Regions from separate parts of the Kribbella sp. VKM Ac-2566 genome, predicted to be linked through region 2. Evidence: riboswitches for the same ligand, from Rfam matches in the RefSeq annotation. Region 2 holds a riboswitch; the other holds the start of a gene.
What was found. Region 2 has a riboswitch for FMN ahead of ribB (3,4-dihydroxy-2-butanone-4-phosphate synthase). Riboswitches for the same ligand answer to the same signal wherever they lie in the genome.
Positions count from the first base shown of each region.

Region 1: linked by a shared signal. The riboswitch ahead of ribD (bifunctional diaminohydroxyphosphoribosylaminopyrimidine deaminase/5-amino-6-(5-phosphoribosylamino)uracil reductase RibD) and the one ahead of ribB (3,4-dihydroxy-2-butanone-4-phosphate synthase) in region 2 are both predicted to bind FMN.

Region 1 covers NZ_SODT01000011.1:812,782-820,593, forward strand. The annotation lists gene EV647_RS26675 (MFS transporter) at 1-411, opposite strand, end outside; gene EV647_RS26680 (HAD-IIA family hydrolase) at 519-1,271, shown strand; gene EV647_RS26685 (polysaccharide deacetylase family protein) at 1,291-2,031, opposite strand; gene EV647_RS26690 (polysaccharide deacetylase family protein) at 2,149-2,868, opposite strand; gene EV647_RS26695 (amino acid ABC transporter ATP-binding protein) at 2,955-3,692, opposite strand; gene EV647_RS26700 (amino acid ABC transporter permease) at 3,679-4,434, opposite strand; gene EV647_RS26705 (ABC transporter substrate-binding protein) at 4,434-5,285, opposite strand; FMN riboswitch at 5,599-5,732, shown strand; gene ribD (bifunctional diaminohydroxyphosphoribosylaminopyrimidine deaminase/5-amino-6-(5-phosphoribosylamino)uracil reductase RibD) at 5,921-6,949, shown strand; gene EV647_RS26715 (riboflavin synthase) at 6,950-7,651, shown strand; gene pnuC (nicotinamide riboside transporter PnuC) at 7,648-7,812, shown strand, end outside.
Region 2 covers NZ_SODT01000009.1:104,237-112,048, reverse strand. The annotation lists gene EV647_RS12060 (sialidase family protein) at 1-977, shown strand, start outside; gene EV647_RS12055 (threonine/serine exporter ThrE family protein) at 974-2,314, opposite strand; gene EV647_RS12050 (sugar-binding transcriptional regulator) at 2,304-3,281, opposite strand; gene EV647_RS12045 (DUF4038 domain-containing protein) at 3,315-4,778, opposite strand; FMN riboswitch at 4,826-4,959, shown strand; gene ribB (3,4-dihydroxy-2-butanone-4-phosphate synthase) at 5,044-5,658, shown strand; gene EV647_RS12035 (transketolase family protein) at 5,642-6,610, opposite strand; gene EV647_RS12030 (transketolase) at 6,607-7,485, opposite strand; gene EV647_RS43675 (sugar phosphate isomerase/epimerase) at 7,494-7,812, opposite strand, start outside.

The sequences.
Region 1 (7,812 bases), on a different contig from region 2:
CAATGCCGGGCCCGAGACGACCCGAGGCCACGCGGCCCGCAACGTCTGCATGACGGGCGGCACCAGGGCGCCCGCGATCACAGCCAGCAGCGGCAGCAACCGATGCAGCCCGGACGGCAGGAGAGCGATCGTGAACAGCGCGACACTCCAGGCGATCCCCGTCGCGAGCAAGACGCCACGAGGTCCCCGCCGATCGGCCGTGCGCGACCAGAGCGGTCCCGCAACCGCCGCACCGACCGAATAGGAGCCAGCGACAACGCCTGCCCACCGGAACGAGCCGCTCGCGTCCTTGGCGAGGAACGCGATCGGCACCATCGTCGCGAGCATGGGCAGCCGGGCGAGCAGTGAAGCCACCAGCAGCGTCATCACACCGTGCGCTCGCCACAACTCGCGGTACACGGCCAAATCCATGCCCGCATTCTTGCTCCCGCCGCCGACAGTTTCCGTGCCCCAGCCGGTCAGGCCTCTACGATGAGCGGGTGACCGACCCCAAACCGGTGGATACCTGGCTGACCGACATGGACGGCGTGCTGGTGCACGAGGAACGCGCCATTCCCGGAGCCGGCGAGTTCATCGCGGCGCTGCAGGCGTCCGGCAAGAAGTTCCTGGTCCTCACGAACAACTCGATCTTCACCCCACGCGACCTCCGCGCCCGCCTGCTTGCCGCGGGCATCGACATCCCGGAGCGGTCGATCTGGACCAGCGCGCTCGCCACCGCGCAGTTCCTCGACGACCAGCGGCCGCGCGGAACGGCGTACGTGATCGGCGAGGCAGGACTGACCACCGCGCTGCACGAGATCGGGTACGTGCTGACCGAGCGCGACCCGGACTATGTCGTCCTCGGCGAGACCCGGACATACTCGTTCGAGGCGATCACCAAGGCGATCCGGCTGATCGCCGAAGGCGCCCGCTTCATCGCGACCAATCCGGACCCGACCGGCCCGTCACAAGAAGGTCCGCTGCCGGCAACCGGCTCGGTGGCCGCGCTCATCACCCGGGCCACAGGCGTCGCGCCGTACTTCGTCGGCAAGCCGAACCCGCTGATGATGCGCAGCGCCCTGAACCGGATCGAGGGACACTCCGAAACCACCGTGATGATCGGTGATCGGATGGACACCGACATCATCAGCGGTCTCGAGGCGGGCCTGCGGAGCGTGCTCGTGCTGTCCGGATCGACCGCCGACCACGAGGTCGAGCGCTTCCCGTACCGCCCGACCCGCGTGGTCCAGTCCATCGCCGACGTCGTACCGCTGGTGACCGCGCTGTCTTAGGGGTGGCTGATGCCACCCCCTAGCAGGTCAGAACGCGGAAACCGTAGCCCTGGGCCTTCAGGGTCTTGAGGATCGTGGGCAGTGCCGCGACGGTCTGGGTGCGGTTGCCGCCGCCGTCGTGCATCAGGATCACGGAGCCGCTGTGCACGTTCTTCAGCACGCGTTGCACGATCGCCGCCGTACCGGGCTTGGTCCAGTCCCGCGAGTCCACGGTCCACACCACGAGGTCCTTGCCGAGCGCCTTCGCCCGTTGCCGGACGGCCGGGTTCACCCCGCCGTACGGCGGTCTCAGACACGCCGGCGTACTACCGATCTGGGCTCGGATGGCCTGGTCCGTCGACGTGATCTGTTGGCGGAACGCGGCGGCGCCGAGGAGCCGGAGGTCGGCGTGCGTCCAGGTATGGTTCTGCACGCTGTGGCCGGCCCCGTGGACCCGCTTGGTCAGCTCGGGATGTTTCCGGACGTTCTGCCCGACCTCGAAGAACGTGGCCTTGGCGTCGTACTTCGCGAGGATGTCGAGCACCATCGGGGTGTAGGTGGCATCGGGCCCGTCGTCGAACGTCAGTACGACGTACTTGGTCGGCAGTGGCGTCTTCGTCGGCGTCGCAGGTGCCGCTGCGGGTGGAGTGGACGTGGGCGTGGATGGTCCGGCCGGTGACTTCGCCGCAGCGACGACCACCGAGCCGATCACCGCGCTCACCAGCATCATCATCGCGAGCCCGATCATGCGATGACCGGACCGCGTCAAACGAACATCCATGCATCCCCCCAGGGCGGTGGGTGGCTCGCTTCCTGCGGTCCACCCTGGGTGCGTCGGCCTCGAAAGCCAGGCACCACGCCGCTTCCCCGTCAACAAGTCACGGATAGCGGACGCGCGTCAGGTGCAGGACATGGTGGTGAAGCCGTAGCCTCTGGCCTTCAGGGTCCGCAGGATCGTCGGCAGCGCGGCGACCGTCTGGCTGCGGTTTCCGCCGCCGTCGTGCATCAGGATCACCGAACCGCTGTGTACGTGCGCCAGTGCCCGGCGCACGATCACCGACGTGCCCGGGCGGGACCAGTCGCGGGTGTCGATGGTCCACAGGCGGATGCTCTTGCCGAGGGCAGCAGCCCTCCGCGAGACCAGTTTGTTCGTCCCGCCGTACGGCGGCCGGAGGCAGCGCGGGGTGTACCCCGTCTGGGCCCGGATGTACCGGTCCGTCTTCTGCACCTGGGACCTGAAGGCGCTCGAGGAGACGTGCCGGAGGTCCGGGTGGGACCAGGTGTGGTTCTGCACGCTGTTGCCCTGCTGATAGACCCGTCGGGTCAGGGACGGGTAGCGCGCCACATTCTGGCCGATCTCGAAGAAGGTCGCCCTCGCCCCGTAGGCGCGAAGGATCCTCAGGATCTGCGCGGTGTAGCGCGAACTCGGGCCGTCGTCGAAGGTGAGATACACGTACTTGCTCGTCGTACTGACCTGTGCGACCGAGCTGGTAGCTGCTCGGTTCGTGGCCTGGGACGTGGCTGTCGCCACCAGGCCGAGCGAAACGGAGAGTGCGACGGCGACTGCTGCGATCACGAACCGGCTGGACCGCCCGGACGACCGACGATATGGAGACACGACTACCCCCAGTTGCTGCTCCACCCCCGAACGGGGTTGTTCCATCGTGCGCCCAGATGTCTCTTGGGGCCAGGGCTGGACGGGTCTCAGAGCACCTGGGAGAGGAACTGGCGCAACCGAGCCGACTCGGCGGCGTCGAAGATCTGTTCGGGTACGCCGGACTCGACGACGACGCCGTGGTCCATGAAGGCCACCTGGTCGGCGACCTCGCGGGCGAACCCCATCTCGTGGGTGACCACGACCATCGTCATCCCGGCCTCGGCGAGGTCCGCCATCAGCGACAGCACGCCCTTGACCAGCTCGGGATCGAGCGCCGACGTGGCCTCGTCGAACAGCATCACCTCGGGCTCCATCGCCAGCGCCCGCGCGATCGCGACCCGCTGCTGCTGACCGCCGGACAGGTTCCCGGGTCGCGCTCCGGCCTTGTGCGCCAGGCCGACCAACTCGAGCTGCGCGCGGGCCGCCGCCTGTGCCGCCTCGGCGTCGAGCTTCTTGATCTTGCGCAGCGGAAGCGTGATGTTGTCGAGCACGCTCTTGTGCGGGAACAGGTTGAAGTGCTGGAACACCATGCCGATGCGTCGTCGCAGTACGTCGGCATCGCCCCGCAGTACCGACTCGCCGCCGAGCTTCACATCACCCGCGTCCGGTTCGAGCAGCCGGTTGATCGCACGCAGCAGCGTCGACTTCCCTGACCCCGACGGGCCGATCACGCACGCGGTCTGCCCCGCAGGTACGGCGAGATCGACGCCGCGCAGCACCTTGTTGCTGCCGAAGGCGAGCTCGACACCGCTCACCTCCAGGCTCGCTGCCTCAACGGTTCGCACGCGCGAGCTCCTCCAGTTCTACGTCCTCCGACTCGACCGGTCGTCCTTCACGCAGCCGCTTGTCGAAGTGGTTCACCAAGTGCGTCAGCGGGACCGTGATCAGCAGGTAGAAGATGCCCGCGAGCAGCAACGGGGACAGGTTTCCGTTGGTCGCGGCAGCGTCCTGACCGATCCGGAACAGTTCCCGCTGGCTCGCCAGCAGGCCGAGGAAGTACACCAGGCTCGACTCCTTCACGAGCGCGATGAACTGGTTCACCAGCGCCGGCAGAACCCGCCGTACCCCTTGCGGAATGACGACCAGCCGCATGCCGCTCGTGTAACTGAAGCCCAGCGCACGGGCGGCCTCGAGCTGCCCCTTCTCCACGCTCTGGATGCCGGAACGGAAGATCTCGCCGATGTACGCCGCGGCGATCAGGGAGAGCGCGAGGATGCCGAGCGGGTACGGGTTCGGGCCCCACCAGTGCCGAGTGATCGGGGACAGCCCCTGGCCGATCAGCAGGATGGTCAGGATCGCGGGCAGGCCGCGGAAGATGTCGGTGTAGATCTTCGCCGGCCAGCGCAGCCAGCGCTTGCTGGACAAGGCGAGGACCGCCACGATCATGCCGAGCAGGGTGCCCAGCACGACCGAGGCGGCCGCCAGAATCAGGGTGTTGACCAGTCCTACCTTCAGCATCTCGGGCAGGACCGCCTTCATCGACTCCCAGTCGAGAAAGGTGTCACTCAGGGTGGACCAGATGTCCATCAGGCTTTGGGAGCCGTGAACTTGACCGATCCGCTGCCCGGCTTGAAGTTCGCCGGTACGGCGCGGCCCGGGTAGTACTGCTCGACCAGCTTGGTCCAGGTGCCGTCGGCGATCACCTCGTCGAGCGCCTTGTTCACGGCTTCGCGGAGCTTGTCGTTGCTCTTCGCCACCGCGAACGCCATCGGCGCGTCACTCAGCTCCTTCGCGGCCAGGATCACCGTGCCGCCGCCCTGCTCCTTCGCCATCTTCTCGCCGATCTCGGCGGGCGAGACCCACGCGTCCGCCGTACCGGCCTTGAGCTGGCCGAGCGCGGCGTTGTAGTTCGGGACGCGGACCGGGTTCAGGTTCTTCTGCGTGGCGTAGTCGTCCTGGACGGTGCCCTGGACGACCACGACGCGCTTGCCGGTGAGCTGGTCGAACGACGTGATTCCGGAGCTCTTGGTGGTGTTCAGGCCGAGGTAGCCGAAGTCGTACCCGTTGCTGAACGCAACCGTCTTCTTGCGGGCCTCGGTGACCGTGATCGACGAGCTCCCGAGGTCGAACTGGCCGCCGTTCACCTGCGACAGCAGCGCGGAGAAGTCGGTCCCGACGAACTCCGGCTTCAGGTTCAGCTTCGCCGCGACCGCGGTGATCAGGTCGTTGTCGAAGCCGGTGAACTTCCCGTCCTTCACGTAGACGTTCGGCGGCGCGTCGGTCAGGGTCCCGATCCGCAGCGTCCCCGCCGACATCAGCCCCAGATCCTCGCCGCCCGCGGACTTGTCCTGATTGCTGCCACAGGCAACCATCGCGCTCGCCAAGGTGATGGCCCCGACCACTGCGACAACCCGCCGAAAAGCGCCGAACGCGCGCACAACTGTCTCCTCACAACGTCAACGAAGGCAGGACGGTTCGCCCCGCCGGAGCAAGCCAACACCAGCCGAGCGACCCGCATTCCCCGCCGACGAAGCCTGAGACAGCGCCGAATGTCTACTCAAATCGTGCTATATCGGGGCTCCCGGCCGCGGTGGATCGGGACTGGGAACCCCCCGTGGGGACTGGGGACAGGAAATACCCTGTTCCCAGTCCCCGCGGCATGTTCCTTGTCGGGCGGATGGGCTCACGATGTGACCTGGGTCGTGGTGCGGGTTGCGGGGAGGGGCATACTTGAAGCACGAGTGAACCCACTCGCGTGCTCCGGGGTCGGTGTAATTCCGAGCCGGCGGTTACAGTCCGCGACCCGGTCGCTGCGGTTCGGCGATCGGTTGACCTGGTGGAATTCCAGGACCGACGGTGAAAGTCCGGATGGGAGGCGCACGCGGTCGGCGGGTGTGCTCTGGCGCCCGACGGCGCGGAGCGTGGACTGCACAGCCCACGGGACGCGGCGGCGAGAGGTCCGGCGACGGACCGCGAGACCGGGCCGGACGAGAGGTCCGGACGGTGAGGGCGACGGAGCAGACGTGCCGGTCGAGGCCCCGGAGTGCGTCCGTGACGACGAGGGGCCCGAGAAGTGAACGACGCGTCGCCGATCGACATCGCCTGGATGCGGCGTGCTGTCGAGTTGGCTGCGAGAGGTACCGGCAGCACCCATCCGAACCCGGTGGTCGGGTGCGTGATCACCGGCCGCGACGGGCATCCGGTGGGCGAGGGCTTCCATGCCGTTGCCGGCGGCCCGCATGCCGAGGTCGAGGCGCTCCGGATGGCCGGGGCACGAGCCCGCGGCGGTACGGCGTACGTCACGCTCGAGCCGTGCAACCACACCGGCCGGACCGGTCCGTGCGCGGACGCCCTGATCGAGGCCGAGGTCGCCCGGGTCGTGTACGCCGTACCCGATCCGAACCGGACCGCTTCCGGGGGCGCCGACAAGCTGCGGAACAAGAACATCGACGTCGTACAGGGCGTCCTGCAGACCGAGGCGGAGGCGGTCAACCAGGTCTGGTTGCACAGCATCCGGACGGGTCGGCCGTTCGTCACCTGGAAGTTCGCGACCACGCTCGACGGGCGGTCCGCGGCCCCGGACCGGAGCAGTAAATGGATCACGGGGCCGATCGCACGCGCCGACGTACACCGGCAACGGGCCGAGTGCGATGCGATTGCCGTCGGTACCCAGACGGTGCTGGTCGACGACCCCGAGCTGACGGTTCGCGACGAGAACGACGTACCCGCGGCGCGGCAGCCGTTGCGGGTGGTCGTCGGCGACCGGGAGATCCCACCCACCGCGCGGGTCCGCAACGACCGTGCGGAGACGTTGCTGCTGCCGACCCACGATCCCGCCGAGGTGCTCCGGCAGCTGGACGATCTGCAGATCCGGCACCTCTGGCTCGAAGGCGGCCCGACCCTGGCCGCCGCGTTCCTGCGCGCCGGGCTCGTCGACCAGATCGTCGCGTACGTGGCCCCGGCCGTCCTCGGTTCCGGGTACGGCGCGGTCGGCGACCTCGGCGCGGAATCGATCGACCACCTGCGGCGGTTCAAGCTAGCGGACGTCACCCGCCTGGGCGACGACGTCCGGCTGACCCTGGTTCCTCTGGGAGGAAAGTAGATGTTCACCGGCATCATCGAAGAACTCGGCACCGTCGAGTCCCTGGACCTGCTCGACGGCGACGCCGCGCGGCTCACCATCCGCGGACCGAAGGTGACCGAGGACGCCGCGCACGGCGCCTCGATCGCGGTCAACGGCTGTTGCCTGACGGTGGTGGAGTACGGCGGCGGCGTGTTCACCGCGGATGTGATGCGCGAGACGCTGGAGCGGACCAGCCTCGGCGGTCTGCAGAAGGGCTCGCCGGTCAACCTCGAGCGGGCCGTCGCCGCGCACGAACGGCTCGGCGGGCACATCGTCCAGGGCCACGTCGACGGCACCGGCACGATCGCCGGCCGGACGCCGGGGGAGCACTGGGAGGACGTCCGGATCGCGACGTCCCCGGAGATCCTCAAGTACGTCGCCGAGAAGGGCTCGATCGCGATCGACGGGGTCTCGCTGACCGTGACCGATGTCGACGACGCGTCCGGGACGTTCGGGGTCAGCCTGATCCCGACCACGCTGGAGCTGACCGTGCTGGGCGGGAACTCGGTCGGCGACACCGTCAACCTCGAGGTGGACGTGATCGCGAAGTACGTCGAAAGACTTCTGACGGCAGGCAACGTGAAGGACAGCGTCGTGAACGACAGCATCGTGAAAGACAGCATCGTGAAGGACAGCATCGTCAAGGACAACATCGTGACGGACAACGGAGGCGTGCGGTGAACCCGATCGACTGGCTGTTGCACTCCACGGTGACGATCGCCGGGTCGGAGGTCCTGGTCCGGGAGATCGTCGGCAACGTGTTCGGTCTGGCCAGTGCACTCTTCGGCATGCGCCGGCTGGTGTCGGCGTGGCCGGTCGGCATCGTCGGCAACGTCCTGCTG
Region 2 (7,812 bases):
GCCGGATCCTCGCAAGCGTGGTGACGTTCAACGGCAACACCGGGCTCGGCGCCATCTACGAGAGCACCACCGACGGCGCGAGCTTCGCCCAGGTGGGCACGGTCGCGGACCCGCAGGCGTCCAACGGCAAGGGCCTGTGCTGCGCGACGCTCTTCGAGCTTCCACGGCGCATCGGCGCGCTGCCGCCCGGCACGTTGCTCTGGGCCGCCTCCGTGGGCGCGGACGCGCGGCCGATGTCGCTGCGGATCTGGAAGAGCAACGACGTCGGCCGTACCTGGTCGTACCTGTCCAGGTGCGCGACCGCGCCGAACGACCGCGGCCTGTGGGAACCCGAGTTCTCCGTCGCGGCCGACGGCCAGCTCGTCTGCCACTACTCCGACGAGACCGATCCGGCGCACAGCCAGAAGCTCATGGAGGTCCGGAGTACCGACGGCATCACCTGGAGGGATCCGCGGCCCACCGTGTCGAGCCCGACGCCCGCACATCGACCCGGCATGTCCGTCGTACGGCAGCTGCCCAGCGGGACGTACGTGATGTCGTACGAGGTCTGTGGCGTGGGCGGCCAGTACGACTGCGCCGTCTACACCCGCCAGTCCCGTGACGGCTGGAACTGGGGATCGCCCGCCAGACCCGGTGTCCGGGCGCAGACCGCCGACGGCAGGTACTTCACCCATGCTCCGACGATCGCGCTGGCACCGAACGGCAAGCTGCTGCTGATCGGCCAGATCCTCCAGAACGCCGACGGTTCCGTGGCCGAAGGCAACGGCCGCACCATCCTCGCCAACACCACCGGGACGAGCGGTTACTGGTCCGAGCTGGCCGCACCGGTCGCCGTCGACAATCCGTACAACAACTATTGCCCGAACTACAGCTCTCCGATGGTCGTCTCCCCCGACGGCAGCACAGTCCTCGAACTCGCCTCCGACTACGACGGCCCGACCTGCAAGACGTACTTCGCCACCGGGCCGGCCAGCTAGGCCGCGCGGCGCCGGCGGCGGGACGAGGTACGGCGGCGTACCGGGCGGCGGGGGCCGACGAGGCGGGGACCGGCCAGGCGGTCCTCGAGACGGCGCGCCTCGCGGCGGATGGGTTGCGCGACGTACTCGCCGAGGATCAGGCCCGAGGCGAGTGCGACGCCGATCGCGACCGCGGTCGTGAGGCTGACGATGCCGATGAGCTGGCCGACGGCCATCAGCTCGTAGAGGCCCTTGTAGATCGTCAGCCCCGGCAGCAGCGGGATCGAGCCGGCGACGACCACGACCAGCGGCGGTACGCCGGTCCGCCGGCCGCTGGAGTAGCCGCCCAGACCGACGACGAAGGCAGCCGCGGCGGTGGACCAGGCCGGCCCGAAAGATGCCCTGGTCATCAAGGTGAAGATCAGCGAGGCCAGTGCACCCATCACGGCGATCGGCAGCAACGCGCGGAGGGGTGCGTACGACGCGTACCCGAACGCGACCGCCATCACCGAGCCGGAAATCACCATGATCGGCAGGTTCGCCAGCTGGATCGTCTGGGGTTCGATCCCGACGTGCAGACCGAACTTCAGCCCCAGCGCGAGACCCAGCGAGACACCGGCGATGATCCCGCCGGTGAGCAGCATCGCCTCCAGACTCCGGGCCGCGGCGGTCACGTAGTACCCGGTGATCGCGTCCTGCACCGCACCGGTGAGGGCGATCCCGGCCAGCAGCATGATGATGCCGGCGGCAACGACCAGGGACGGTTTCACCGGCGCGTGTACGGCGTACAGGACCAGCGCGACCGCGGTCGCCACGAACGCACCGGCGACCTGCTGGTAGAACGCGGGGAGTCGCTGCCGGTTGAACCACCGGTTGTTCAGGTCGATCACGATCGCGGTCAGCACCGCCAGCAACGTGATCAGCCAGCCGCCGCCGAGCAGCAGCGTCGCGCCGCCGGCCATCACGCCCCAGGCGAGCACCGCACTCCAGCGCGGGTACGGCGGACCGGCCGACGTCATCCGGGCGAGTTCGCGCGACGCCTCCTCGCGGGTCACGTCGCCGCGGGCGAACCGTCGTACCAGCCGGTCGACGTCGGTCAGCCGGGAGAAGTCCTGGGACCGGTAGCGGACCAGCCGGATGTGCGTCTCGGGCGCGACGTCCGGCGCGGCCTGGTACGAGACCGCCATCGAGGTGAACGTGATGTCGACCTCGCAGCCGCGCAGTCCGCCGGCCGCGGTGACACCGAGGATCGTCGCGGTGGCGTCCGCCGTACCGGCACCGCTGGACAGCAGCACCTCACCGACCCGCAGGGCAAGGTCGATGGTGGCGTAGACCTCCCGCTGCTCGTCAGGCTCCATCGAGCAGGCGATGGGCCATCGCGAGGTCGGTGATCAGGATGTTGACCCAGCCTCCGAGCAGGGCGGCGCGGATGGCGGAGTACTTGCGGTCACCGCCGGCCACCCCGATCCGGCGCGGCACCGCCAGTAACTCCTTCGCGGTCACCCCGATGACCCGCTGGTCGAACGTCGAGCGCACGAGCTTTCCCTCTTCGTCGAAGAACCGGAAACACACGTCTCCGACGGCGCCGAGCCTGCGCAACTCGTCCTGGTCGGCCTCCGCGACCGCGTTCCCACTGCGCTGCAGCAGCGGCGAGGGCTCGAGGCTGCCGATCCCGACCAGGGCGTCGGTGAGCTGTCCCCAGGTGCCCAGAACGTCCCGAACGGACACATCGTTCATCATGGCCCGGCGTACGGCGGGGGTCCCGACCAGCCCGGGAGCGGGCAGGTAGACCGGCATCCCGCCGGTCAGCTCGGCGAACCGCGCGGTCAGCCGGGTGGCCTGCATCTGCACCGCGGCGTCGCCCAGCCCGCCGACGATCTGCACGACCTTGTCCACCACCGGCACGCTCTTGCGCGGCATCCGGTCGACCGCGCTGATCAGCGTCTCGCTCCAGGACGATATCCCGACCACGTGCCCACCGGTCAGGGTCATGTCCAGGTACGCCGCCGCGCCCGAGCCGAGCGCGGGCAGTACGTCGTCCCCCACGCCGAGGGTGTCGACGACGACCGCGTCGCGCAACCCGTACCGGCCCTGCAGCTCGTCCTCGAGGTCGCTGTGCACGCCGCTCGGCATGGTCACCACGGTGTGCACGATGCCGACCTCGACGGCCTGTTTCAGCATCCGGGAAACGCGTGCCTGGGACAGGTTCAGCTCGGCGGCGATCTGCGGCTGCCGGATGCCCTTCTCGTGGTACATCCGCGCCACCTTCGCGAGCAGCCGCAGCTCGTCCAGCCCGGGCTGGCGCACCGCGCGGTTCGCGTTCACCTCGACCCCCTCGCAACGTTTCAGGTCTACGGACTATAGGTCAGGCAGGCACAGGTAGACCCGGGGCGCTCCACCCTGGTCCGGGATGGGAGACGTCGGAGTGTCGCGTTTGCCGGTCGCGACGACCGAGCCGTCACGGGGATCGACGATCGTGTAACTCAGCGGGACGGTGTCGTCGAACACCATCACCGGCCCACCGTCCTCGCGGTACACGATCAGGCCGCCCTCCGCCGTACTCAGCGCGCGTCCCGAGATCGTCCGGGTCCAGTCCGGCGCCATGTCGGTGGTCGGCAACCCGTCCAGGATCTTTCCGAGCATTCCGACGTACGTCGATCCTTCGAAGTCGATCGCCTCGCGCCAGCCCGCGCCGGGTGCGAGGAAGAACTCGGAGTGGCCCGGCTCCTCCGCGTGCAGTCGCCACTGCCACAGGCTGCCCGCACCGTAGACGACGCCCATCGTGCCGCCCGCGCACAGGTTGCTCCACGCCTCGTGCCCCTGCCACCAGCCCTCAGCCATACCTGTCCGGCCGGTGTGCTCGTACGTCGGTTCGCCGTTCGCGACCGCCTTCACCGGTTCATTCCGCCACATGTCCGCGACCCGCTCCGGTACGTGCTCGCCGGTGTGGCCGGTCTGACACCACTGGAAGTCCAGCCAGTCCGCGTCCTGGTGAGCATTCGCGCGGATGTGCGGCCGGTAATGGATACCGGTCGGCTGCCCGTAGCAGTCGGCGGCGTGCACCTCAGCACCTCCGGCGGCAGTCTGCGGTTCGTGACCAGAGCCGTCCCCGCCAACCAGGTAGACGGCCGGCCGAGCGCCGTACCGCGCGACGAGATAGCGGCAGTAGGCGGCGTACTCGGATGGCGGTACGACGGTGCCCGCGACGTCTAGGCCCTTCCACCCGAAGCCTTGGAACACCGGCTGCAGGACAGGGACCAGGCCGTGCTCGACCAAGGTGTCGAGCAGTACGTCGAGGTACTGGAAGTACTCGACGTTCATCTGGTTCAGGTGACCGTCGGCGAGATCCTCGAAGCCGACCGCGAACCCCTCGTCCTGAGTCCGGTCGCGCGGCCCGACGGCGCGCATGTCCGGTTGGACGGTCATCAGCAGCACCGCGTTGAACCCCTTCGCCTGCCGGTCGGCGGCGTACTCGCGGACCTGGTCGGGGGTCGCCCGCCAGGGCAGCGCCCACGCGGTGTCGGCGACCAGCAGAGCAGGCGTGCCATCCGCGTGCACCAGGCTCCGGCCGCCGGGCGACATCCGCCAGAACCCGTGCCGGTAGAACGGATTCGCCTCGTCAGTTGGAGCCTCGACGACGTGCAGTTCGCCGCCCGACCACGTCCACGAACCGGCAAGCGGCGGCGCGAAACGGACCCGGTGCGTGTCACCGCCGTCCCAGAACGCCGGGCGCCGGAGCAGTCGGCCGCTCTCGTGCTCGAACTCGACCCACTCGGAGGTGGCCGGCAGCTCGATCTCCTGCCAGACGGATGAGATGGACATGACACTCCAGGGATGCTCGTTGCCGTTAAGCTGATGGTGAGAAGAACACACGTGCTCTGGGGTCGGTGAAATTCCGAGCCGGCGGTGACAGTCCGCGACCCGTGACTTCGTGAGAAGGAGCGGTTGACCCGGTGGAACTCCGGGACCGACGGTGAAAGTCCGGATGGGAAGACGCACGTGGCAGCTGCACGTCCCCTGACCCGGGTCGTGGAGCTTGTCGTTGCCCCGGAGTGCTCTGAGTGCACTGCCCGAGAGGACAACGATCGTGAACACCGTGACCAGCCTGGACACCATCGAACACGCGGTCGCCGAGCTCGCCGCCGGACGGCCGGTCGTGGTCGTCGACGACGAGGACCGCGAGAACGAAGGCGACCTGACCTTCGCCGCGAGCCTCGCGACGCCCGAGCTGATGGCCCTGCTCGTCCGTCACACCAGCGGGTACGTCTGCGCGCCCGCGGCGCCGGAGATCCTGGACCGGCTCGAGCTGCCGCTGATGGTGCCGAACAACCAGGACAGCCTGCGTACGGCGTACACCGTGTCGGTGGATGCGGCGACCGGTGTCGGGACCGGCATCTCGGCCGCCGACCGCGCGCGGACCGTCCGTGTGCTGGCCGATCTCTCGGCGCAGCCCGCGGACCTGATCCGGCCCGGCCACATCCTGCCGTTGCGAGCGGTCGCCGGCGGAGTCCGGCAGCGGCCCGGTCACACCGAGGCCACCGTCGAACTCGTCCGGCTCGCCGGGCTGCCGCCGGTCGGCGTGATCGGCGAACTCATGAACGACGACGGCACGCTGATGGCAGGCGCGGACCTGCGCGCGTTCGCCGACGCCCATGGCTTCGCGATGATCTCGATCGCCGACCTGGTCACTTACCTGTCGTGACCAGCTTGCGGGCGGCGTCCGCGATGCCCTCGGCGGAGAGGCCGTAGCGGTCCAGCAGGTAGCCGGCCGACCCCGTGGGCGCGAACTCGGGGAACCCGAGGATCGACACCCGCGCCGGATGATGCTGTACGACGGTCTCGGCGACGGCACCGCCGAGGCCGCCGCCGGACACCGCTTCCTCCGCGGTCACGATGCCGGCCGTCTCCCGCGCGGCCGCGACCACGGCGTCGGTGTCCAGCGGCTTGACCGTCGGCATCGACAGCACCCGGGCCGAGATCCCTTCCTCCGCGAGCCGTTCTGCGGCGGCCAGCGCCCGCCACAGCACGGTCCCGTTGCTGATCAGCGTCACATCGCTCCCGTCGCGAACCGTGATCGCCTTGCCCAGCTCGAACTCGTAGTCCTCGGCGTAGACCTTCGGCACGCTCATCCGGCTGACCCGGATGAACACCGGCCCGTCCGAGGCCGCTGCCCAGCGCAACGCCGCCGCCGTCTCGATCGGGTCGGCCGGAACAATGATCGTCATGTTTGCGATCGCGCGCAGCCAGGCGATGTCCTCGATCGAGTGGTGCGTCGGGCCGAGTTCGCCGTACGCGACGCCGGGGCTCATGCCGCAGAGCTTCACGTTGGTGTTCGAGTACGCGACGTCGGCCTTGATCTGCTCGAGCGCGCGGGCGGTGAGAAAACAGGACGCCGCCGAGACGAACGGGATCCGGCCGCCGTTGGCCAGCCCGGACGCGACGCCGACCATGTCCTGCTCGGCGATGCCGACGTTGATCAGCCGGTCCGGGAACGCCTTGCGGAAGCTGTTCAGCTTGCTCGACCCGACCGAGTCGTTGACCACGCCAACGATCCGGTGATCGGCCTCGGCCAGCTCGGCGAGCGTCTCGACGTACGCGTCCCGGCAGTCGTACCGCGGCTGGTCCGCGATCGAACGGGTCTCGAGGACGGTCATTGCAGCTCCTTCAGGGCCTGCTGGTACTCAGCGGCATCGGGTACGCGGTGGTGCCAGGCGACGTTGTTGCTCATGAACGAGATCGGGTGACCCTTGTGCGTATGGGCAATCACGAACGTCGGCTTGCCCGGCCGGAACGGTACGGCGGACAGCACGTCGAGCAGCTCGCCGTGGTCGTGACCGTTCACTTCGACCACCGCGAACCCGAACGCGGCCGCTTTCTCCGGCAGCGGGTCGAGGTCGTTGGTCTCCTTGGTGGTCGCGCCCTGCTGCAGCCGGTTCCGGTCGACGATCACGGTGAGCCGGTCCAGCTGGTACTGGGAGGCAGCCATCATCGCCTCCCAGTTGGAGCCCTCCTGCAGCTCCCCGTCACCGACCAGCACATAGGTACGGCGCAACGAGACGTCGAGCTTCGCCGACAGGGCATGACCGACCGCGACCGGCAGGCCGTGCCCGAGTGGGCCGGTGTTGGCCTCGACGCCGGCGACCTTGTTCCGGTTCGGGTGCCCGTTCAGCGCGGACAGCGGCTTGAGGAACGTCGCGAGGTCCTCGACCGGCAGGAACCCGAACGCGGCCAGCGTCGTGTAGAGCGCACCCGCGACATGCCCCTTGCTCAGGATGAAGCGGTCCCGCTCAGGGTCGTTCACCGTCGCGGGCGAGATGTCGAGCACAGCGCCGTACAGCGTGGCCAGGATGTCGATCGCGGAGAAGTCACCGCCGATGTGCCCGGCGCCGGCGTGGTGGACCAGCTTCAGGTCCTGGATCCGGATCTGTTTGGCGGCCTCGGCGATGTGCGCGATCTGCTCGGCGCGACTGCTGTGGACCGGCAGCCGGCCGAGCACCGGCATCGTGGTGTGTTCGACGGTCAGCGTCATGCCGGCCCTCACTCCAATCCAGCCATCGAACTCAGCAGCACCTTCTGGACCAGCCTCTGCGCGGCGAGCGCGTCGTGCGAGGCCTGCGCGGCAGCGAGGGCTTCGTCGTCCAGTACGTCGAGCGCGTGGTGGATCGCCTTGAGGAACGTGATCGCCTGCTTCGCGGCCTGGACGCTGTCCTCGCGGAACGGGAACTGGTCGAGCTGCCAGACGCCCTCCCAGTTGTTCTTCCGTAGCGTGTGGAAGAACTCGAACGTCTCGACCAGGTGCACCGAGCCGACCACCATGTCGTCGTCCCAGCCGCGCAGGTTGTCGTTGACGTCGATC